2 regions of the Pseudomonas sp. H1_A03 genome follow, and region 1 is predicted to be linked to the other one. Evidence: predicted binding sites of a transcription regulator. Region 1 holds the regulator's gene; the other holds the start of a gene.
The links. Region 1 encodes FliA, which starts transcription of late flagellar genes. Its sites were predicted from a motif close to CTAAAGTTTNNNNNNNNNNNGCCGNTAA; they were not measured.

Region 1 (11,982 bases):
AACCAAGCCAAATCCCGTCGCCTGGAAGTGGCCCAAGAGGCCGAGTTCTACGGCTCCATGGACGGTGCCAGCAAATTCGTGCGCGGTGACGCCATCGCTGGCTTGCTGATCCTGTTCATCAACCTCATCGGCGGCATCGCGGTCGGCATCTTCCAGCACGGCATGACCTTTGGCGATGCGGGCAAGGTTTACGCCTTGTTGACCATCGGTGACGGTTTAGTGGCGCAATTGCCATCACTGTTGTTATCCACAGCGGCAGCGATCATGGTGACCCGTGCTTCGGGCTCCGAAGACATGGGTAAGCAGATCAGCCGGCAGATGTTTGCATCGCCCAAGGCGCTGGCCGTGGCGGCGGGCATCATGGCGATCATGGGTATCGTGCCGGGCATGCCCCACGTCTCGTTCCTGAGCATGGCGGCCCTTGCCGGTGGTGGTGCGTACCTGTTCTGGAAAAAACAAAATGCGGTCAAGGTGCAGGCCTTGCAGGACGTTGCGCGTCAGCAGGAGCTGCTGCCATCCCCGGCCCGCGCCCAGGAAACCAAGGAGTTGGGCTGGGATGACGTGACGCCGATCGACATGATCGGCCTGGAAGTGGGCTACCGCCTGATTCCGCTGGTGGACCGCAACCAGGGCGGCCAATTGCTCGCGCGGATCAAGGGTGTGCGCAAGAAGTTGTCGCAGGACTTGGGCTTTCTGATGCCTACCGTGCATATCCGCGACAACCTCGACCTGGCGCCGAGCGCCTACCGCTTGACCTTGATGGGCGTGATCCTGGCCGAAGCCGAGATTTACCCGGACCGCGAGCTGGCGATCAACCCAGGGCAGGTGTTCGGCAGCCTCAACGGCATCACCGCCAAAGATCCGGCTTTTGGCCTGGACGCGGTGTGGATCGAAATCAGCCAGCGCAGTCAGGCGCAGTCCCTCGGTTACACGGTGGTGGATGCCAGCACCGTGGTCGCCACGCACCTCAATCAGATTCTGTACAAGCACTCCCACGAGCTGATCGGCCACGAGGAAGTCCAGCAATTGATGGGTTTGCTCGGCAAAGCCTCGCCAAAACTCGCCGAAGAGCTGGTGCCGGGCATCCTCTCGCTGTCGCAATTGCTCAAGGTGTTGCAGGCGCTGCTGGCCGAACAGGTACCGGTGCGCGACATTCGCAGCATCGCCGAGGCCATCGCCAACAATGCCGCCAAGAGTCAAGATACTGCCGCCTTGGTGGCTGCGGTGCGCGTCGGATTGTCCCGCGCAATCGTGCAAAGCATTGTAGGGCTTGACTCCGAGCTGCCTGTGATCACCTTGGAACCAAGGTTGGAACAGATTTTGCTGAATAGTATTCAGAAGGCAGGGCAAGGCCAGGAAGAGGGCGTCCTGCTGGAGCCAAGCATGGCTGAGAAGCTGCAACGTTCGTTGATCGACGCCGCGCAGCGCCAGGAAATGCAGGGCCAACCAGTGATCCTGCTGGTGGCGGGCCCGGTCCGGGCGATGTTGTCGCGGTTTGGGCGCCTGGCAGTACCGAATTTGCACGTTTTGGCTTATCAGGAAATTCCTGACAATAAGCAAGTGACTATCGTCGCGACAGTAGGGCCGAACGGCTGAGGGTAGTGGGTTATGCAAGTTAAGCGTTTTTTCGCCGCCGATATGCGTCAGGCCATGAAACTGGTTCGTGATGAGCTGGGCGCCGACGCCGCGATTATCGGAAACCGTCGTATTGCCGGCGGTGTCGAGCTGACGGCTGCCCTGGATTACACCCCCTCGGCACTGGCGCCGCGCGTGCCGAACATGGAGCTCGAAGACGAGCTGCGCAAGACCGCGTCGCGCATTGTCTCGGCCCAGGCTGAACTGAGCATGCGTGGCGACAGCGATGCCACCACCAATCGCCAATTGTTCGCTGGCTTGCCGCTGACGGCTTCCGAGCCGTTGGTTGAGCCGACCTTCAAAGAACCGCCGCGTCCCGCCGCACCAGCCCCGGCTGCTGGCGTCGACCAGCGTGTGTTCGACTCGATGCGGTTTGAACTCAACGGCCTGCGCGAACTGCTCGAAGTGCAGCTAGGCTCGCTGGCCTGGACGCAGTTGCAAGGCAGCAAGCCGCTACAGGCCAACCTGTGGCGCCGCCTGCAACGCATCGGCCTGTCCGGCCCGTTGTCGCGCGACCTGCTGGCCCTGACCACCGAAATCGAAGAGCCACGCCAGGCCTGGCGCATGTTGTTGGCGCACCTGGCGCGGATGATCACCACGCCGGAAATCGAACCTCTGGAAGAGGGCGGTGTGATTGCCATGGTCGGCCCTGCCGGCATGGGCAAGACCACCACCCTGGCCAAGCTGGCGGCGCGTTATGTGCTCAAGTACGGCGCGCAGAATATCGCGCTGGTGAGCATGGACAGCTACCGTATTGGCGCCCAGGAACAGCTCAAGACCCTGGGCCGAATTCTCAATGTGCCGGTGACCCACGTCGATCCGGGCCAGTCCCTGGCCAACGCCCTCGACCCGTTGCTGCGCAAGCGCGTGGTGCTGATCGATACCGCCGGCCTGCAAGCCAGCGACCCGGCCTTGCGCATGCAGCTGGAAAGCCTCGCCGGGCGTGGCATCAAGTCGAAGAATTACCTGGTGCTTGCAACCACCAGCCAGAAACAGGTTCTTACCGCTGCGTATCATAGTTACAAGCGTTGTGGCCTGGCCGGTTGCATCCTCACCAAGCTCGATGAAACCGCGAGCCTGGGTGAAGTGCTGAGCCTGGCCATCAGTCATGAATTGCCGGTCGCCTACCTGACCGACGGGCCGCGGATTCCGGATGATCTGCATCTGCCGCGCCGTCATCAGTTGGTCAGCCGTGCAGTCAGCGTGCAAATGCAAGAAGAGCCTAGCGAGGAAGCGATGGCCGATATGTTCGCCGACCTTTACCACAGCCCCGCAAAACGGGTGGGTTGAGGTCAGGATGAACACAATGAAATGTATCTACATCGATGGTCTGCAAGCGATTCACGCGGCCAAGCCATGTAGCCTGCGTCTAAGCAAGACAAGGTAAAGAAATAAAATGGGCAGCATGCATCCCGTACAGGTGATCGCGGTGACCGGCGGCAAAGGTGGCGTCGGAAAAACTAACGTGTCAGTGAATTTGTCCCTGGCCCTGGCAGAGCTTGGCCGTCGCGTCATGCTGCTGGATGCTGACCTGGGGCTGGCGAACGTCGACGTTCTGCTGGGGCTGACGCCCAAACACACCCTTGCCGATGTGATCGAGGGCCGCTGCGAGCTGCGCGATGTGCTGCTGCAGGGCCCCGGTGGCATCCGCATCGTGCCGGCCGCCTCTGGCACCCAGAGCATGGTGCACCTGAGCCCAGCGCAGCATGCCGGCCTGATCCAGGCGTTCAGTGATATCGGCGACAACCTCGACGTGCTGGTGATCGACACCGCCGCCGGGATCGGCGAGTCAGTGGTCAGCTTCGTGCGCGCCGCGCAGGAAGTCTTGCTGGTGGTCTGCGATGAACCCACCTCGATCACCGACGCCTACGCCCTGATCAAACTGCTTAACCGCGACTACGGCATGAACCGCTTCCGCGTCCTGGCCAACATGGCCCAGAGCCCGCAGGAAGGGCGCAACCTGTTCGCCAAGTTGACCAAGGTCACGGACCGCTTCCTCGATGTCGCCTTACAATACGTTGGCGCAGTTCCCTACGACGAGTGTGTGCGCAAGGCTGTGCAAAAGCAGCGTGCAGTCTACGAAGCGTTCCCTCGTTCCAAATGCGCATTGGCGTTCAAGGCTATTGCCCAGAAGGTCGATACCTGGCCGTTGCCCGCCAACCCTCGGGGGCATCTGGAGTTTTTCGTCGAGCGATTGGTGCATCAGACGAGCGCAGGACCGGTGCTATGACAGCGAACGGCTACAACGCTTACAAGAAGTCTGCCCGTGACAGCCAGGGCGAGTTGATCGAGCGCTACGCGCCCTTGGTCAAGCGCATTGCCTATCACTTGCTGGCACGCCTGCCCGCCAGCGTCCAGGTCGAAGACTTGATCCAGGCCGGCATGATCGGTTTGCTCGAAGTGTCGACCAAATACGACGCGAGCAAGGGGGCGAGTTTCGAGACGTATGCGGGTATCCGTATCCGTGGCGCGATGCTCGATGAAGTGCGTAAAGGCGACTGGGCGCCGCGTTCGGTACACCGCAATACGCGCATGGTCAGTGACGCAATTCGCGCAATTGAAGCAAAAACCGGTCGCGACGCTAAAGATCACGAAGTTGCGGCCGAACTCCAATTGAGTCTCGACGATTATTACGGGATTTTGAACGATACCTTGGGCAGCCGCTTGTTCAGTTTCGACGACCTGTTGCAGGACGGCGAACACGAAGGGCTGCACGAAGACGGCGCGAGCGCTCATATGGAGCCATCGCGCGACTTGGAAGATGAACGCTTCCAGGGGGCGCTGGCGGAAGCGATTGCCAATTTGCCGGAGCGTGAGCGGCTGGTGTTGGCGCTGTACTACGACGAAGAGCTGAACCTCAAGGAAATCGGTGAGGTCCTGGGGGTCAGTGAATCGCGGGTCAGCCAGTTGCATAGCCAGTGCGCAGCCCGCTTGCGGGGGCGTTTGGGAGAGTGGCGAGCGCGCTGACAGGCAGTGTGGGGGGCACTGCAGACGATACCGCGACGGTGATTGACCTTCGCGGGTTCGACCCGTGGTGGCCCCGGCAGTCCTTTTTGTGTAATGCCTGTTGAATGAAATGGCGCGTCCAGGTGCTGGGCGCGTTTAAGACTGCTTGGAGGTCGAATTGGACAAGAACATGAAAATCCTCATCGTTGATGACTTCTCAACGATGCGGCGGATCATAAAAAACCTGTTGCGTGACCTTGGGTTCACTAACACGGTCGAGGCGGATGACGGCATCACAGCCATTCCGATCCTCAACAGCGGCAGCATCGACTTTCTGGTAACAGACTGGAACATGCCGGGCATGACCGGTATCGACTTGCTGCGCCACGTGCGTGCTGACGAAAAGCTGCGCAGCCTTCCTGTGCTGATGGTGACCGCCGAAGCCAAGCGTGAGCAGATCATCGAAGCCGCCCAAGCCGGGGTTAACGGTTACGTGGTCAAGCCATTCACTGCATTGGCCTTGAAAGAGAAGATCGAAAAAATCTTCGAACGCATCCACGGCTAATGCCATCGCGGGGGAGCTATGGAGCATAAAGAAACGTCACAGGGAGACTTTGAGTCGACCCTGAAAAAGCATGCTCACCAGTTGGTCGAAAGCCTTGAAAAAGGCCAGTTCGGCGACGCGGTGCAGTTGATCCATGAGCTCAACCAGACCCGTGACCGCGGCCTGTATCAGGAAGTGGGCAAGCTCACGCGCGAGCTGCACAGTGCGATCGTCAATTTCCAGATTGACCCGCATATGCCCCAGGCCGAAGAAATTTCGCAAATCACCGATGCCACCGAACGCCTGTCCTACGTGGTCAGGCTGACTGAGGCGGCGGCCAACCGCACCATGGACCTGGTGGAAAATGCCACGCCCCTGGTCAATGGCATGGCCACCGAAGCCCAGGCCCTCAGCGTTGACTGGGGCCGCTTCATGCGTCGCGAAGTCGGGGCTGAAGAGTTTCGTGAGCTGGCGCGTCGGGTCGAAGGGTTCTTGTCACGCAGCGAGCAGGAAAACCGCACGGTTTCCAGCAACCTCAACGACATTCTGCTCGCCCAGGATTACCAGGACCTCACCGGCCAGGTGATCAAGCGTGTGACCCAGTTGGTCACCGAAGTGGAAAGCAACTTGCTCAAATTAGTGCTTATGGCAGGCCAGGTAGACCGTTTTGCCGGTATCGAACATGACCGCGAAGCGATCCTCTCGGAAAAAGATCCACAAAAACATCTCGCCAAGGGTGAAGGTCCGCAGATTCATGCCGATAAACGTGAAGACGTTGTATCGGGTCAGGATGATGTTGATGACCTGTTATCCAGTTTAGGCTTCTAAGGAGCACCCACATGAGCTTCGGCGCCGATGAAGAAATCCTTCAGGATTTCCTTGTAGAGGCCGGCGAAATTTTAGAGCAGCTGTCCGAACAGCTGGTCGAGCTGGAAAGCCGACCAGATGATGCGAACCTGCTCAATGCAATTTTTCGCGGTTTTCACACTGTAAAAGGGGGCGCCGGCTTCCTCCAGCTCCATGAGCTGGTGGAGTGCTGCCACATCGCCGAGAACGTGTTCGACATCCTGCGCAAGGGTGAGCGTCACGTTGATTCGGAGTTGATGGACGTGATTCTCGAAGCACTGGATGCGGTCAACGGGATGTTCAGCGAAGTCCGCGAACGTTCCCCGATCACCGCGGCCACGCCGGAACTGTTGGCTGCGCTGGCACGTTATGCGGAGCCCGCCGACCTGTCGGCTGCGCCGGTAGCAGAAGCGGCGCCTGAGCCGTTGGCTGAGGCCGAGCCGGACGTGACCGACAGCGAGTTCGAACAGCTGCTCAACTCCCTCAGTGCCGTCAAGGCCGAGGCAGAAGCACCGGCCGCCGTTGCTCCGGCAGCGGCGCCGACCAGCGAAGACATTACCGACGCTGAGTTCGAGTCCCTGCTCGACCAGTTGCACGGCAAAGGCCAGTTCGCGGCCGACGCCGTGCCACCGGCGGCGGCTGCCGCGGCACCTGCCGCGCCCGTCAGCACTGACATTACCGACGACGAATTTGAAGCGTTGCTCGACCAACTGCATGGCAAGGGCACCTTCGCGGCCGATGCCTTGCCGGCCGTCGCCGCCACGCCTGCAGCGGCTGCCAGCAGTGCAGCGCCTGCCGCTGCTGCACCGGCAGGCGATGGGTTGATTTCCGATCACGAATTCGAATCCCTGTTGGACGAGTTGCACGGCAAGGGCAAGTTCAGCGAAGTTGCTCCGGCCGCTGCGGTGGCCACGGCTGCACCGGTTGCCGCCAAAGCCGCCGCCCCTGCACCGGCCGCCAAGCCTGCGCCCGCACCGGCCGCCGCTCCGGCGCCTGCACGTGCTGCAGCGGCACCGGTTGCCGAGAAGCCTGCCAGTGAAGCCGAAACCACCGTGCGCGTTGATACCGCACGCCTGGACGACATCATGAACATGGTCGGCGAACTGGTACTGGTGCGTAATCGCCTGGTGCGCCTGGGCCTGAGCAGCGGCGATGAAGCCATGCAAAAGGCCGTGTCGAACCTGGATGTGGTGACTGCCGACCTGCAGACCGCCGTGATGAAAACGCGGATGCAGCCGATCAAGAAAGTCTTCGGCCGCTTCCCGCGCCTGGTTCGCGACTTGGCGCGCCAGTTGAAGAAAGAGATCAACCTGGAACTGGTGGGTGAAGAAACCGACCTCGACAAGAACCTTGTCGAGGCCCTGGCCGACCCGCTGGTCCACTTGGTGCGCAACGCCGTCGACCACGGCGTCGAAACCCCGGAAGAACGCGAAGCCTCGGGCAAGTCCCGTGGCGGCAAGGTGATCCTGGCGGCGGAGCAAGAGGGCGACCACATCCTGCTGTCGATCACCGATGACGGCAAAGGCATGGACCCGGCCATATTGCGTAATATCGCAGTCAAGCGTGGCGTGATGGACAAGGACGCCGCCGACCGCCTGACCGATAGCGAATGCTACAACCTGATCTTTGCCCCGGGCTTCTCGACCAAAACCGAGATTTCCGACGTGTCTGGTCGCGGTGTGGGCATGGACGTGGTGAAGACCAAGATCAGCCAGCTCAACGGCTCGATCAACATCTACTCGACCAAGGGCCAGGGCTCGAAGATTGTCATCAAGGTGCCGTTGACCCTGGCGATCATGCCGACCCTGATGGTGATGCTGGGCAACCAGGCCTTCGCCTTCCCGCTGGTCAACGTCAACGAGATCTTCCACCTCGACCTGTCGCGCACCAACGTGGTGGACGGCCAGGAAGTGGTGATTGTGCGCGACAAGGCGTTGCCACTGTTCTACCTCAAGCGCTGGCTGGTCGCTTCGGCTGCCCATGAAGAGCAGCGCGAAGGCCATGTGGTGATTCTCTCCGTGGGCACCCAGCGTATCGGCTTTGTCGTCGATCAGTTGGTTGGCCAGGAAGAGGTGGTCATCAAGCCTTTGGGCAAAATGCTGCAGGGAACCCCGGGCATGTCGGGTGCGACCATCACCGGTGACGGTCGGATCGCGCTGATTCTCGATGTTCCGAGCATGCTCAAGCGTTACGCCGCTCGGCGTATTTGATTCTGGTGGGGCAGGGCGGTTAGCCCGCCCCGCCTAACGGAGTGTTTATGGCAGTCAAGGTCCTGGTGGTGGACGATTCGGGTTTCTTCCGTCGCCGCGTCTCGGAAATTCTTTCCGCTGATCCAACGATCCAGGTGGTCGGCACGGCCACCAACGGTAAAGAGGCGATTGATCAAGCCATTGCGTTGAAACCGGACGTGATCACCATGGACTACGAGATGCCGATGATGGATGGCATCACGGCAGTTCGGCACATCATGCAACGCTGCCCGACCCCGGTATTGATGTTCTCCTCGCTGACCCACGAAGGCGCCCGAGTGACCCTCGACGCGTTGGACGCTGGCGCAGTGGACTTCTTGCCGAAGAATTTCGAAGACATCTCGCGCAATCCTGAGAAGGTCAAGCAGATGCTGTGCGAGAAGGTGCACAGCATTTCGCGCAGTAACCGTCGCAGCTTATTCAGCGCGCCAGCGCCTGCACCGGTGGTGGCCCCTGCTGCACCCGCTAGTTCCTCATTCAGTCGCCCAGCTCCGGCCCCGGCCCCGGTTGCACGGCCTGCGGTGATGCCGGCACGTGCGTCTGCGCCAAGTGCGCATTCGCCTGCACCTAAGCGTAAAGCCTACAAGCTGGTCGCTATTGGTACGTCCACGGGCGGCCCGGTTGCCCTGCAACGCGTATTGACCCAACTGCCGGCCAATTTCCCGGCGCCGATCGTGTTGATCCAGCACATGCCTGCCGCCTTCACCAAGGCCTTTGCCGAGCGCCTGGACAAGCTGTGCCGCATCAGCGTCAAGGAAGCCGAGGATGGCGACATCCTGCGTCCTGGCCTGGCGCTGCTGGCCCCGGGTGGCAAGCAGATGATGGTGGATGGCCGTGGTGCGATCAAAATCCTGCCGGGCGATGAGCGCCTGAACTACAAGCCGTGCGTGGATATCACCTTTGGTTCGGCCGCCAAGTCCTACGGCGACAAAGTTCTGGCGGTGGTGCTCACCGGCATGGGCGCCGACGGCCGTGAAGGCGCGCGCCTGCTCAAGCAGGGCGGCAGCGCCATCTGGGCCCAGGACGAAGCCAGCTGTGTGATCTATGGCATGCCCATGGCCATCGTCAAAGCGGACCTGGCCGACGCGGTCTACAGCCTGGACGACATTGGCAAGCATCTGGTGGAGGCTTGCCTCTGATGGATGTCTTGAGCCTGATCGGCATCATCATGGCGTTTGTCGCGATTATCGGCGGCAACTACCTTGAGGGCGGCCACCTCGGCGCCCTGGCCAACGGCCCGGCGGCGCTGATCGTGATCGGTGGCACCGTGGGCGCGGCGTTGCTGCAATCGCCCATGAGCTCGTTCAAGCGCGCCATGCAGATTCTGATATGGATCATTTTCCCGCCTCGCGTGGACCTGCCAGGCGGCATCGACCGCGTGGTCAACTGGAGCCTCACCGCACGCAAGGAAGGCCTGCTGGGCCTGGAAGGCGTGGCCGATGCGGAGCCCGACAGCTACGCGCGCAAAGGCCTGCAATTACTGGTGGACGGCGCCGAGCCGGAAGCGATCCGCAGCATCCTGGAAGTGGATTTCTACACCCAGGAAAGCCGCGACATCAACGCCGCCAAAGTCTATGAAAGCATGGGCGGCTACGCGCCGACCATCGGCATCATCGGTGCGGTGATGGGCCTGATCCACGTGATGGGCAACCTCGCCGATCCGTCGCAACTGGGCAGCGGTATTGCCGTGGCATTTGTCGCCACCATCTACGGTGTGGCCAGTGCCAACCTGGTGTTGTTGCCGGTGGCCAGCAAGCTCAAGTCGATTGCCATGCGCCAGTCGCGTTACCGCGAAATGTTGCTCGAAGGCATTCTGTCGATTGCCGAGGGCGAGAACCCGCGTTCCATCGAATTGAAGCTCCAGGGCTTCATGGATTGATGGGAGATATCGATTATGAGCCGTCGTCGTCGCGAGCCTGAAGAACACGTCAACCACGAACGGTGGCTGGTGTCCTACGCGGACTTCATCACTTTGCTGTTCGCGTTTTTCGTGGTGATGTACTCGATCTCGTCGATTAACGAAGGCAAGTACAAAGTCATTTCCCAGGCGCTGATTGGCGTGTTCAACGACGCCGACCGCGCCCTCAAGCCGATCCCGATCGGCGAAGAACGGCCCAAGACCGTGACCCCGGCCAAGCCGCTGGTCAACGATAGCGATGAAACCGCTGCCGGCGTCGGTGGCACCAGCGATCCGCTGAAAAGCATCGCCGACGACATCAGTGCCGCGTTTGGCGACTTGATCAGTTCCAACCAGATGACCGTGCGTGGCAATGAGTTGTGGGTGGAGATCGAGCTTAATTCCAGCCTGCTGTTTGCCAGTGCCGATGCGATGCCCAGCGACCAGGCATTCACCATCATCGACAAGGTGGCGACGATTCTGAAGCCGTTCGAAAACCCGATCCACGTTGAAGGCTTTACCGACAATTTCCCGATCGCCACCGCGCAGTACCCGACCAACTGGGAGCTTTCGGCAGCACGGGCGTCGAGCATCGTGCGCATGCTCGCGATGCAGGGCGTGAACCCCGGGCGCCTGGCGTCGGTAGGGTACGGCGAGTTCCAGCCGGTGGCGAATAACGCCACGGTAGAAGGCCGCGCACGCAATCGTCGGGTGGTGCTGGTGGTGTCGCGCAACCTGGATGTGCGCCGCAGCCTGACCGGTACCGGCACTGCCAATGCAACTCCGGATGCGGCGTTGAAGCGGGCTGGCACACAAACTGCACCGGCACCTGCAAAGCCGCCGGTTCGTCAGAGTGCCGTCAATTCTCCGTCGCCGGCTCAATAACCCTATGCAATGTCTCGGTCGCGCCTGTGCCCGCCGGGAGGAACCAACCGAATGAGAGTCTGGGCAGTTGCCAATCAAAAAGGTGGAGTCGGCAAGACCACCACCTCCATCGCCTTAGCCGGTTTGCTCGCTGAGGCGGGCAAGCGTGTGGTCGTGGTGGACCTGGACCCTCACGGCTCCATGACCAGCTATTTCGGCTACGACCCGGATGCGCTGGAACACAGCAACTACGACCTGTTCCTGCATAAAGGCAGCGTGCCGGCCGATTTGCCGGGCCAACTGCTGCTGCCTACCAGCAACGAAAGCATTTCCCTGCTGCCCTCCAGCACCGCCCTGGCCACCCTGGAGCGCCAGTCGCCGGGGCAGAGCGGGCTGGGCCTGGTGATCGCCAAGACCCTGGCGCAACTGTGGCAAGACTTCGACTACGCGATCATCGACAGCCCGCCGTTGCTTGGCGTGTTGATGGTGAACGCCCTGGCAGCCAGCCAGCAACTGGTGATCCCGGTGCAGACTGAACACCTGGCGGTTAAAGGCCTGGAGCGCATGGTCAGCACTCTGGCGATGATCAACCGCTCGCGCAAACAGGCGCTGCCGTACAGCATCGTGCCGACCTTGTTCGACCGTCGCACCCAAGCGTCCCTCGGCACCCTGCGCGTATTGCGCGATGCCTATCCGGAGGCCATCTGGAACGGCTACATCCCGGTGGACACGCGCCTGCGTGACGCCAGCCGTGCAGGCCTCACACCGTCGCAGTTCGACGGCAAGAGCCGTGGCGTCCTTGCCTACCGCGCATTGCTCAAGCACCTGCTGTCCCAGCAGCTTGTGGCGCAGGTGGCGTGATGAACCGGCCCACCAAACTCAAGACCCGGCCGCAACTGGCACTGGAATCCTACCTGGATGCCTTGCTGCAGGATGCGACCGCGCAAGAACTGCCGGAACCGATCCTGGTGCTGGAGCCGGCTGTCGAACCAGTGGCCTTG
Region 2 (11,982 bases), 2.0 Mb from region 1:
ACGGCACATTAAAAGCTATTCCTATCGATTATCACGCATTGAATGTAACACAAGTACAAATTATTTCGCGCCAATCCAGGAAGCTGTCCCCTCTTTCGCGTGATTTGGTGCATTACTTGGCAATGGCGATAAACGCACAGATTCGGCGCATTCGTGACTGCACCAGCAGAAATCCCAATAAGATTTTCTTGGTTCGGAAAAATGCCATAGCTACGGCAGTTGACTAGCCTCTTTTTTCTGAGCGATGTTTTCCATGATTCTCCATATGATGGATTTAGCGTCTTGAACTATTCGCTCATAATTCTGCGCATCCGGCCAATCCACCATGTAAAGCACCATAATGCCATCGATGTGTAACAGCACCTGGGTTGCGACCCGCTTGATGGTCTCACGCGATGCATCAGGGTAAACCCTGGTAAGGATTGTCGAAAATTTTCGCCTATTGACTCTGTACAGTTTACGCTGAAAAAGGCGCGCCTCTACATCCCGGAGTGCCATCCCCCAGAGCTCGACGAAGATAGCTGTAACATCCAGTCGCATGAGATCGCTAAACAAATAATCCAACACAGCACACATCTGTTGTTCGGGACTATTATAGGACTCCATCATGATGAGTTTATAATTTTTCAGATAGTCATTTACGGTATACCTGACCATCTCCAAAAATAGTTGATCTTTGGTCGGAAAAAAATATTGAAGATGACTCAGCGACATATCGACTTTTTTAGCCACGCTTCTCATACTGAATCCAGCATTTCCCGAGTCGAGAAATACCATCCTTGCCTCGACCAAAATAGCCGTACGTTTCTCTTCAGTCTTTTGATTGTTTTTAGCAACCCTCATTGAGAATTTCCTTTTTACCTAAAAATTTTGCAGAAATTATACAACACTCTTAATTCGCCTTAAAGACCATACTTGCTTGTATTCCATACAGGCCAGATATACCTGCCCGGTCAGATGAACTACTGTTTTACCCGATATCGTCATCGTCTCAGCTTAGTGCAGTCATGGTCCACGACCTAGGGCACGATCAGCAAAAACCAATCCGCCCTACACGCAAGTGAGACATTGGACGCACCACCTGGATGATTCGCCTTTGTTGCAGCAAGGGCAACAATAGGTACCTCTGCTGTCATTGTCCAACTCGTGACGGTGCGGGATATTAATTTCCTTTATATTCCGCTAGTACGATAGCGGCCCCTGAAACAATAACAATGGGCATTCGATCATGACATTGGCAAATAACTACGAACACCTCACCTCTGGGGCTAAATCCAGGATCGGCAAACGTACCCAAATCTTCATTAATGGTGAGTTCAGGGACCCGCATTCAGAAAAATACTTTTCTATCGCCGATCCTAGTAACGGTCTTGAATTAGGTCAAATCGCACAGGCAGACCAATTTGACGTCGACCTGGCAGTGGCCGCTGCACGCAAGGCATTTGAAGACAGCGCCTGGTCCAGAATGAGACCCTATCAACGTGAAGCTTTGATGCTGCGGCTCGCTGATTTGATTGCGGAAAATGCTCAGGAGCTTTCTGAACTCGAGACGCTCAGCAGTGGCCGCCTTATTCGAAACACTCGCGCATTCGATGCGGACCTGTCGGTTTATACGCTGCGTTATATGGCCGGGTGGTCCACCAAAATCTCTGGAAAAACCCTGGATCTGTCCGTTCCTTACCTGCCGGATCAAAAATTCTTTGGTTTCACAAAACGATCGCCACTGGGTGTCGTCGCAGCAATTACCCCGTGGAACGTTCCGCTTTGCCAAGCGGTCTGGAAATTGGCACCTGTTCTTGCAACAGGGTGCACTGTTGTTCTCAAGCCCGCTGAGCAAACCCCGTTCACTACTTTGCGCCTGGCGGAGCTGTGTAATGAAGCTGGCATTCCACCTGGAGTTGTCAATGTCATTACCGGCCTAGGTCATGAAGTAGGTGCGGCGCTTGTTGAGCACCCTGGCGTGGACAAGATAAGTTTTACAGGCTCGACTGAGACAGGGAAACGAATCGCCGCAATAGCAGCGCCCCTGATGAAAAAATACACGCTTGAACTCGGCGGTAAGTCACCGGTCGTCATCGCCGAAGATGCCGATCTGAACATCGCTATTCCCGGCGCTGCCTGGGCTATTTTCGGCAATCATGGTCAAAACTGCTGCGCAGGTTCTCGGCTGTACGTCCACGAACGCCACTACGCCGAAGTCACTGCTGGAGTCGCTGAAATCGCACGGACCATCAAAATTGGCCCGGGTCTGGATTTAAGTTCGCAGATGGGTCCACTCGTTCATCACGCCCACCGCGACAAGGTGATGAGCATGATCCACCAGGGCCTTGAGTCCGGTGCAGAATTACTGTGTGGGGGCGAAACGATCAACAGCCCTGGCGCTTATATTCAGCCTACCATTTTGACCGACCTTACAAACAACAGCATCACATCCCAAAAGGAGATTTTTGGGCCGGTGCTAACAGCCTTTTCCTTCAAGGACGACCGTGAGGTTATCCAGCGCGCCAATGCGACCTCATTTGGTTTGGGGGCCAGTATCTGGACCAAAAACGTTGATCGGATCACGAGCTTCTTCGGCGGCGTGAAAGCAGGCACTATCTGGATCAATAACCACAATGTGCTGGATCTCAGTCTCCCCTTCGGCGGCATGAAGGATTCAGGCGCAGGTCATGAATTGGGTGAAGAAGGCTTACTCGCCCATACGTCACTCAAGGCCGGTGTTATGCGTGTTTTTGATCAGGCTGAATGAAGATTGGCGACCTTTTTTAAACCATCAATATGAATTGTCTTCCCGCGTGCGTACAGGTATTACCCGATGAATGAACTCCTAAACGTAGTCGTGCTTAAACGAGTGCTGCAAGGTGATGATGTGGTCGTCATCGAGCTGGCGCGGGCAGACCGCGGCAATTTACCGACCTTTGAGGCCGGTGCCCATATTGATGTGCACCTACCCTCAAATGTGATCCGCCAATATTCGTTGTGCGGCGATCCCGCTGACGCAGGCATTTATCGCCTTGGGGTATTGAGAGATCCTCAATCCAGGGGCGGGTCCATTGCAGTCCATCAGGAATTACTTGAAGGCGTAAAGGTAAACATAAGCCTGCCTCGTAACCATTTCCCGCTGGACTTGAATGCCGAACGTTCAATCCTGCTCGGAGGGGGTATTGGCATCACACCGATGCTGGCCATGGCCTATGCGCTTGAAGCCAGGGGCAAGGCGTTTGAAATGCATTATTGCGCACGCTCACGTAGCCGAAGTGCGTTTCTTGAAGAGTTGGAGCTCTCCGGATTTTCCCAAGCTGTCCAGCTGCACTTCGACGATGAACCTGAAAGCCAACTGGACCTCAAACGCGTATTAGGAGGCAGCCAGGACACGGCTCACATCTATACATGTGGACCGGGAGGTTTTATGAAGTGGGTTATCAATAATGCTCTCGAACTCGGCTACCCTGATGCACACATTCACCGCGAATACTTTCAGGCCGACATTGATACCAATGGGTCTGGTTTTGAGGTTGTGGCGGCGCGCAGCGGTAAAACCGTCAATGTCATGACCGGGCAGACCATTTATCAAGCACTGGCTGAAGTAGGTATTGATATCGAAATATCCTGCGAGCAGGGTGTTTGTGGCACATGCCTCTGTGATGTTTTAGAGGGTGAACCAGACCATCGCGATGTGTATCTCACTGCTGATGAAAAAGCGGCGAACGATACGATATTGGTATGCTGTTCACGATCAAAATCTCCACGATTGGTGCTGGACATATAACGTCAAAAGCGGTGCATCGCCGGCGTCATTTGCCTTGGCCGTCCTCAGCAATGTAATGACACACAGGCTATGGTGCAGGGATTGTCATGCGTTGCCGCTCAAGCAAACCCATTGAGCCCACCGGGATTTTTTTTGCCGTATCGGCGGTTCAAATCCCCCTGTCTTACACATGACTACTGCTCTGCGCCGGTTAGTGTTGGCGCTAGCCATTCGGCAGTTTCAATCCAGCGCTGCCTGACAACGTGCAGCTGAGAATTTTATGCTTAAGAATAACCTTCAGGGTTTATGGAAATATCGAGTGCCGTTGTTGGGCATATTCAGTATCGCGACTGCTCTTGTGCTGGCTTTTGCCTGGGCAGGAGGATTCTTAGGCACCGGCGTTACCACAAAAGAGTTTCTGGGTGACTCCCTAGATAATTTTCCACCAGGCTATCGACGGGCCCACGGTAAGGGTATGTGTTTCAGTGGGACTTTTCATGCGAGCGGCGAGGCCGTCCCTCTGTCGACCTCACGTATTTTTCTACCGGCCAACATCCCCGCCGTCGGGCGTTTTTCAATCGGCACCGTGGACCCGCATGCGGCGGACAATTCGACGGCGACCGTCAGCATGGCACTCATGCTGGTAGGCGACGACAAGTCACAGTGGCGAATGAAGCTCAACAACGAACCCTACTTCGCGACTCGGGATGCCGAGGGTTTCCTGGCGCAGGTCGAGGCCTTTGAACCGGTGGCTGCCACTGGACAACCAGCCCCGGACAAGGTGGCCGCGTTTTTTCAAAAATATCCAGAGGCTCGCAAGTCTGTAGAGCGAGAGGCGAACGCGACTTGGCCGGCCAGTTTTGCAGGAACCGAATATAATTCCATCAACGCCTTCGTACTCATTGCAGCGGATGGAAAACGTCAACCTGTGCGCTGGTCCATGCGCCCTCATGCGGCGGTAGAGATGTTGAGCAAAGAGGCTCATGCGCAAGCCAGTCATGACTTCCTGTTTAATGAAATAACTCAGCGTGTGGGTGTAGCACCCTTGTACTGGGATCTGGTATTCCAACTGGCCGAGGCGGGAGATCCGGTGAACGACCCTTCTCAACCATGGCCGAGCAACCGCAAGGAGGTAATCGCTGGGACGTTAGAGGTCAACCAGGTGGTAGAGCAAACTCATGGGGCATGTCGTGACATTAACTTTGACCCGACGCTTGTACCTTCAGGAATAGCGCTTTCAGACGATCCGGTGCTTGCAGCCCGTGCGGGTATTTACTCCCAGTCCTATAACGCCCGATTACGAGAAGTCGGTTTTGGTAAAGCCACTGACGCGGTTGGCAAAAAGGAAATCAAATAATGCATACCCAGCAGAAGCACACCGGTGTGCAAAGTTTCAACTTCGCGGCACGGCTTCTCCATTGGCTCATGGCTGTCCTTATCCTGGCTATGCTATTTATAGGTGTAGGCATGATGGCTTCTCTGAGCCTGCGTCCCTGGCTCATTGATCTTCATAGGCCTCTGGGAATCGCCATTCTTCTTTTGGCTACCCTGCGTCTAGGCAATCGGTTTTTAAGCACCACGCCGCCATTGCCTGCCAGCGTACCGTACTGGCAGGCAATGGCGGCGCATGTTTCGCATCTATTGCTCTACTTGCTGATGCTCTGCCTGCCACTGCTCGGTTGGGCGACGCTCTCTGCCGGAAATTGGCCTGTCACCATGTTCGCGGGCTGGAACCTTCCACCCATTGCTCCTGTCAGCTCCGCGCTTTACGCTTGGTTTCGGGCCGCACATGGGTTATTCGCCTGGGCTCTGTTTCTGCTTGTGTTAGGACATCTTTGCGCAGCGCTGATACATGCTTGGATATACCGCGACGGCGTCTTTTCCAGCATCACGCGTAAGGCTCGTGGTAAATAAATGACGCACATCAACATGGCCACGATCGATCTGAATCTTCTCAGGACTTTTGTGGCTATTTGGGAACACCGCAGCCTGACAATCGCGGCCGAACGCCTACACCTCAGCCAGCCCGCCGTCAGTCACGCACTGCGTCGACTACGCGATGTGTTTGACGATCCGCTGTTCGTACGAACAGCAACGTCGATGGAGCCGACTGACGCAGCTATTCGCCTGCACGGACCCATTGAACATGCGCTGATTATTATTCAAAGCGCATTAATGATGTTTTCGAACTTTGAACCGAAAACAGCGGATCGTACTTTTCGCATCTCCATGTCGGATATGTCGCAACTTTATGTGCTACCGACGGTGATGGAAGTGCTAGCGCGCGAGGCGCCGAAAGTACGCCTGGATGTGCGTCAAATGCCTATAGAGCAACTGGCTATGGCATTGCGCAAAGGTGATGTAGATATCGCGATAGGCTATCTGGTAGAACTTGGTGAAGAGTGCATCCACGAAAACTTGCTAGACGACGAATTCATTTGTCTGTTGCGCGACGGCCATCCTTTTCAGGAAGATGAATTGAGCGTTCAGGACATACTCGCCCTGCGCTATGTTGACGTTTCGAGCAATATTACCGGCCATGGCGTAACCGCCGATGCAGCATTCGGAAAGGCCGGCATTGCGCGCGAAATCGCTCTGAAAGTGCCTAACTTCACGATTGCCCCGAAAATCGTTGCCAACACTGATCTGGCATTGATTCTGCCGCGTGCCATTGCCATGCAGCTAAACCACGACCAGCGCTATCGGCTGCTGAGTCTGCCCATCGAATTGCCAGCCATCTCGGTGGGACTTTATTGCCATAGCCGTTTCCTATCGGATGCCGGGATAACCTGGCTGCGCGGGTTAATCATTAGTCTGTTTGCCTCCGGCAGCCATACTGGAGTTCATATCAAATGAGGCGTGCGAGCATTCTTTATAAACCCTGTAACCCACGAATGGGGAACTGCAACTATTCAGGATGCCGACGTCTGTACGTTGACGGCTGCAGCCCGCCCCAGACGGTGAAAGTTTCTCCCAAAGTAAATCAGACTCTCCCCCTCTTCACGGACCTGAATTTGGTTAATTTCGACAAATAATACCGAATGCGATCCGACTTCCTTGATATCTACTATGTTTCCTTCGAGGCTTGCTAGGGCGTCGTTCAACACCGGTAAGCCCGAGGAGCCTGTCCGCCAATCCTGGCCGGCAAAACGTTCAGCAGGCGGCAGGTCGGTCATGCCAGCAAACTGTCGCGCAACACCCTCCAGATCACCGGTCAGTATATTTACGCACAACGCCCTGTTGCCCAGCAACGCTTCATGAATTGAACTGTTACGGTTGATGCAAACCAATAATGTTGGGGGCGTATCAGTGACCGAACAGACCGCACTCGCAGTTAATCCGAAGCGACCATGGGGGCCATCGGTAGTAATGATATTCACCGCCGCAGACAACAATGACAGCGCTTGCCGAAAATGTTGTTTTGATTGATCGCTAACCATAACCTTCACCTTTTAATTATTGACTTGGTGAATCCATGTTGAGAGGGATTGTTCATTCGGTCAAATTCGCTTTACTCATACGTACTATTGACAGCAGGAATAGCCATCGCCCTTAAACGCCCTCCCCTTTAGAGGCGCATGGCACGACAGTTAATTCCCACGGATTATTTAGCTTATTCATATTCCGAATTTGATTTTTTCTTATCATCCCACGCATTCTGAACGTGTATGCAATCACCCTAGCCAGAGAACAATAAACATGAACAGCAAAAACAATTTCGATGATCGTGACACACGTGAAGGCGCTCCAATCAGCATCAAGGCGATTTCCCTGGATGATGTGATTGCGGAGATTGCCGAGCGTCGCAGCGAGTTTAACCAACGCTCCCATGTCCCTTTAGACATGATTGAAAAAATGAAAGCAGTGGGTATCTTCCGCGCCAGTACTCCCAAATGTTTCGGTGGCGATGCGCTGCCTCCAGCCGAGTTCCTGCGCATCGTAGAGCGGGTTTCCGAAGCCGACGGTTCGGTCGGTTGGGTGACCGCGTTCGGCTCAGCCAACATCTACCTGGCGGCACTCCCCCCGGCAACCCAAGCATTGATTTATGCCAACGGGCCAGACCAGGTCTATGCTGGCGGCCTTTACCCTCTACAACCTGCCAAAGAGACTGAAAATGGCTGGGAAGTCAGCGGGCACTGGCGGTTTGCTAGTGGGTGCAAAGGTGCCAACTGGATTGGTGTAGGCATCGGTGGCACATCGGCCAACGGTGGAGGACCGACGGCAGGCAAACCGCTGACCGCTGTGTTCCCGGCAAGCGAAGTGCAGATCGTCGACAACTGGAATGTTGTCGGGATGCAAGGCACGGGGAGCCATGACCTCAAATTGCACCAAAAGAACGTCCAACGCGAGTGGACTTTCGTGCGGGGCAGTGCCTCCACAATTGACGAGCCCCTCTATCATTACCCGTCTGTTTCCTACCAGGCGCAAGTTCACGCCGCCGTTAACCTCGGGCTGGCACGCGCAGCACTGGACTTGGTGATCGCAATGTCGGGCAGCACCAAGACTGTCACCGGTGCCCCGCGTTTGGGTGATCGCGCTTATTACCGCAGCGAACTGGGTAAGGCAGAGGCGATGCTGCGAAGCGCCCAGGCGTTTTTCTACGAATCCGCCGAAGCTGTATGGGCCTCGCTCATCGCCGGTAATCCGGTGACCCTGCAGCAGACTAACTTATTACGTCTCAGCGCCACCCATGCCGCTCATACCGGAGCGGACGTAGTCATGAAGGCTTATCGACTGGCGGGGACTGCAGCCATCTTCAATGACAATCGTCTGCAATGGATCGTACGCGACTCCATGGTAGTGACACAGCATGCTTTCCTCGGCGAAGCGACTTACGACGGCGCTGGCGCGGTGTTCGCGGGCATCGAACCGACCATCCCCTATCCTTGAGCACCACTATGCACAGCAGCTTCTGTCACGCTGCTGCAGCCTCTAGAGCTGATTCTGTAAGAGAAATATGCAACCTTGTTAGCGAGTCTCTACCAACTGAACGAAAATCGCGTCCAGGCCGTCTGGGTTGAAGATTGTCGCAATCGGGCTGCATCGGGCCGACATCAGTCGATGTATGTAAGTTGGTGAGTGGGCAATATCAGTTTTAATATGCGGCACACAGCTGTTTTCGCTCAAGTGTGTCATCAAGCGACCGATAAAAACTTATGCGCTGGGCCATCCGCCGCTGCTTGCGGGGAGCACATTCCACGCTCTGGGAAAACCATGACAATAAGAACAATGAACATTGCTCCGCGCGCATTTCTGGGGTTCTCCCTGATAGGCGCGCTCATGCTGATTCTCGGCCTCTTCGCCCTTTCTCAGATGAGCAAGATCCGAGCAGCTGGCGACGACATCGCGATAAATGGCGTCCCTAGCTTTCAGACCCTGAATGCTCTAACGGTGACGGGCGTCCGCATGCGGGTTTTATCGCATCGGCTGTTAACTGATCGCGAACCAAATATTCAGAACAGGACCATCGAATTACTTGCGGAACAAAACCAACAACTTAACCAGTCGCAGGCAGCATACGCCAAACTGATTTCATCCCCTGTAGAGCAATCCGACTACAACGACTATATGCGGCTGATGGGTGAATATCGCAAGATTGAAACGCGCCTTGTTACCCTCAGTCGGGCTGGCGATCTGCAGGAGCTAACGCGCGTGCTGAACGCCGAGTCTGCGGCTAACGCTGAGCAGATAAACGTGGCGTTGGGTAAGCTTACTGACTTCAATAACGCCCAGCTGGCTATCATCAATCAATCCGCTGCTGACCAGTACAGCTCTGCGTTCAACTGGGTTGTCGGCCTCCTCATTATTGCCTCGCTGCTGACCATGCTGTTTGCCTGGCTGCTGACCAAGAGCATCACCCAACCTATAGCGTTGGCACTTGAAGCGGCTGAAACCATAGCCGAAGGTAATCTGACCCGACCGATAAAGGTTGATGGCACTGACGAAGCGGGCAGGTTGCTGCTCGCCATGCAAAAAATGCAGGAGAAACTGCGCGATACCTTGATGCGTATTTCCGGATCCGCAACACAACTGGCTTCCGCTGCCGAGGAGCTGAACGTAGTTACCGATGAAAGCGCCCGCGGCCTTGCGCAGCAGGACAACGAAATAGAACAAGCCGCGACTGCAGTCAACGAAATGACCAGCGCCGTCGAAGAAGTGGCGCGTAACGCAGTGAGCACTTCAGAGGCGTCAAAAAACGCGACGGCGTCAGCAGGCGATGGCCGGGATCTAGTTCACGAAACCGTCAACGCTATCGAACGCATGAGCGGGGATGTGCAAAGCACCGCCGATCTGATTGGTAATCTTGCGGAGGAGTCCCGCGACATCGGCAAGGTTCTGGACGTGATTCGTGGCTTGGCGGATCAGACCAACCTGCTGGCGCTGAACGCAGCTATTGAAGCGGCCCGGGCCGGTGAAGCCGGTCGCGGTTTTGCGGTTGTCGCCGATGAAGTACGCGCTTTGGCCCATCGCACCCAACAGTCCACAAGCGAAATTGAACGTATGGTTGGCAGCATTCAAGGCGGCACCCAAAAAGCGGTCAGTTCAATGCGTAACAGCACTGACCGTGCTGAATCTACCCTGAGCATCGCGAAAGGCGCAGGCTTGGCGCTGGAAACCATCAACACCGCAGTGATCGAGATCAACGAGCGTAACCTGGTCATCGCCGCCGCTGCGGAAGAACAGGCTGCAGTCGCCCGTGAAGTGGACCGCAACTTGGTCAACATCCGAGACCTGTCGACGCAATCTTCCAACGGCGCCGCCCAGACCAGCGCCGCCAGCGGCGAGTTGACCCGCCTGGCGGTTGACCTGAACAGCATGGTGTCGAGGTTTCGCTTGTAATAGGTATCGGAGGCCATCTGTTGGAGCGAGGCTTGCCCGCGCGTACGATGAAGAGGTCTGCCTGATACACCAAGGCGCCTAGTTCGCAGGCAAGTCTGGCTCTCATAGAGTTCAATTTGAACCCTGATCCCGCCCACAAAGTTACGGCCATTGGCGCTAAGCGTCCCGTTGGCGTGTGGGCCAACCGTGGCGCTGGATAACGGCGCCAGGTGGTCCTCTGTGTTGCCTCAAAATTGCCCCGACTACAACGAGATGGCCACCCTCTCCGCCCCATCGCTGGTGCGGAAGGTGACGGCGTCTGTCGATACATCCAGCGCGCCAGGCTCGAACGCAGCGTGATCGATTTGGCCAACCCGTTGCTGCGCACTGAGTCGCTTACCTCGATCGCTTAAAAATGATGTTTCACAGATTCCGCTCATTTCAGCCGCTTCTTGAAAAAACACTTTGAACTGAAGCCTAAAACACTTTCGTGCGCATGCATTGCGCGGAGCGCTGGCAGGTGCTGCCTGGCCACTAAGAAAATAACCGCTTGACCTTGCCTCTCGGTTCTCGTTAACTTCACGCCACTTTCCTACCTTCCGGTAGGAAGTCAATCATGAGTTTGTTATGGAAAAGAGTCATTTCGGCAATCCTTCACTGAAGTTTGCCATTGCCTTGGGGGCCATCGCCGCACTGGGGCCCTCAGCCGTCGATATGTATTTGCCAAGCCTGCCCGAAATGGCGGTTGATTATTCGACCAGTGTTGCCAGCATTCAGCTGACGCTCACGGTCTTTTTATTGGCAATGGGGCTTGGACAATTGCTGTTCGGGCCGGTAGTCGACGCCTTGGGCCGTCGACGTCCACTGATAGCAGGCTTGTTGCTGTTCAGTTTGAGTGCGCTGGCTGCAGGAGCGGCACCAACCCTTGAGTGGCTACTCGTGGCACGATTTGCCCAAGGGATAGGCAGTGCTTTGACGTTGGTGGTCATCATGAGCATGGTGCGTGACGTCACTCAGGGCGTTCAGGCAGCAAAACTTTTTGGCCTGCTGCTGACCATTCAAGGTGTTGCTCCCATCATCGCCCCGGGGTTGGGTGGTTACATTGAGGCGCATTTCGGATGGCGGGCCGTCATGCTGGTACTGGCTGTTCTCGGTGCGCTGGTGGCGGTGAATTCGATGGCTGTTTTGCCTGAAACACTACCAATGCAAAAGCGCGAGCCATTGAATATGAGCCTTGCGATACGCACGTATGCGCGCCTCGCAAAAGACGGTCGTTTTCTAAGGCCAGCTTTAGCGCTGTCAGCCGTGTTCTTCTTTCTCTTTGCCTATGTGGGCGGCGCTACATTTGTTTATCAGAAGGAATACGGACTGCCTGCTGCCCAGTTCGGTACGCTGTTTGGCGCAACCGGCATCGC

Region 2: a site for FliA is predicted at 8,871-8,898, ahead of AB4O35_RS16800 (methyl-accepting chemotaxis protein). Genes of this name have one in related genera too.

Annotation. Positions count from the first base shown of each region.
Region 1 is NZ_CP162829.1:5,637,603-5,649,584, reverse strand. Features, by position in the region: gene flhA (flagellar biosynthesis protein FlhA) at 1-1,596, shown strand, start outside; gene flhF (flagellar biosynthesis protein FlhF) at 1,609-2,925, shown strand; gene fleN (flagellar synthesis regulator FleN) at 3,032-3,865, shown strand; gene fliA (RNA polymerase sigma factor FliA) at 3,862-4,602, shown strand; gene AB4O35_RS26065 (chemotaxis response regulator CheY) at 4,772-5,146, shown strand; gene AB4O35_RS26060 (protein phosphatase CheZ) at 5,165-5,953, shown strand; gene AB4O35_RS26055 (chemotaxis protein CheA) at 5,965-8,181, shown strand; gene AB4O35_RS26050 (protein-glutamate methylesterase/protein-glutamine glutaminase) at 8,229-9,359, shown strand; gene AB4O35_RS26045 (flagellar motor protein) at 9,359-10,099, shown strand; gene motD (flagellar motor protein MotD) at 10,115-11,002, shown strand; gene AB4O35_RS26035 (ParA family protein) at 11,054-11,842, shown strand; gene AB4O35_RS26030 (CheW domain-containing protein) at 11,842-11,982, shown strand, end outside.
Region 2 is NZ_CP162829.1:3,619,313-3,631,294, reverse strand. Features, by position in the region: gene AB4O35_RS16845 (LysR family transcriptional regulator) at 1-227, shown strand, start outside; gene AB4O35_RS16840 (TetR/AcrR family transcriptional regulator) at 211-843, opposite strand; gene AB4O35_RS16835 (aldehyde dehydrogenase family protein) at 1,229-2,749, shown strand; gene AB4O35_RS16830 (PDR/VanB family oxidoreductase) at 2,816-3,769, shown strand; gene AB4O35_RS16825 (catalase family peroxidase) at 4,029-5,105, shown strand; gene AB4O35_RS16820 (cytochrome b) at 5,105-5,662, shown strand; gene AB4O35_RS16815 (LysR family transcriptional regulator) at 5,663-6,604, shown strand; gene AB4O35_RS16810 (flavin reductase) at 6,661-7,188, opposite strand; gene AB4O35_RS16805 (acyl-CoA dehydrogenase family protein) at 7,448-8,638, shown strand; gene AB4O35_RS16800 (methyl-accepting chemotaxis protein) at 8,963-10,588, shown strand; partial or broken gene AB4O35_RS16795 (hypothetical protein) at 10,873-11,121, shown strand; gene AB4O35_RS16790 (multidrug effflux MFS transporter) at 11,195-11,982, shown strand, end outside.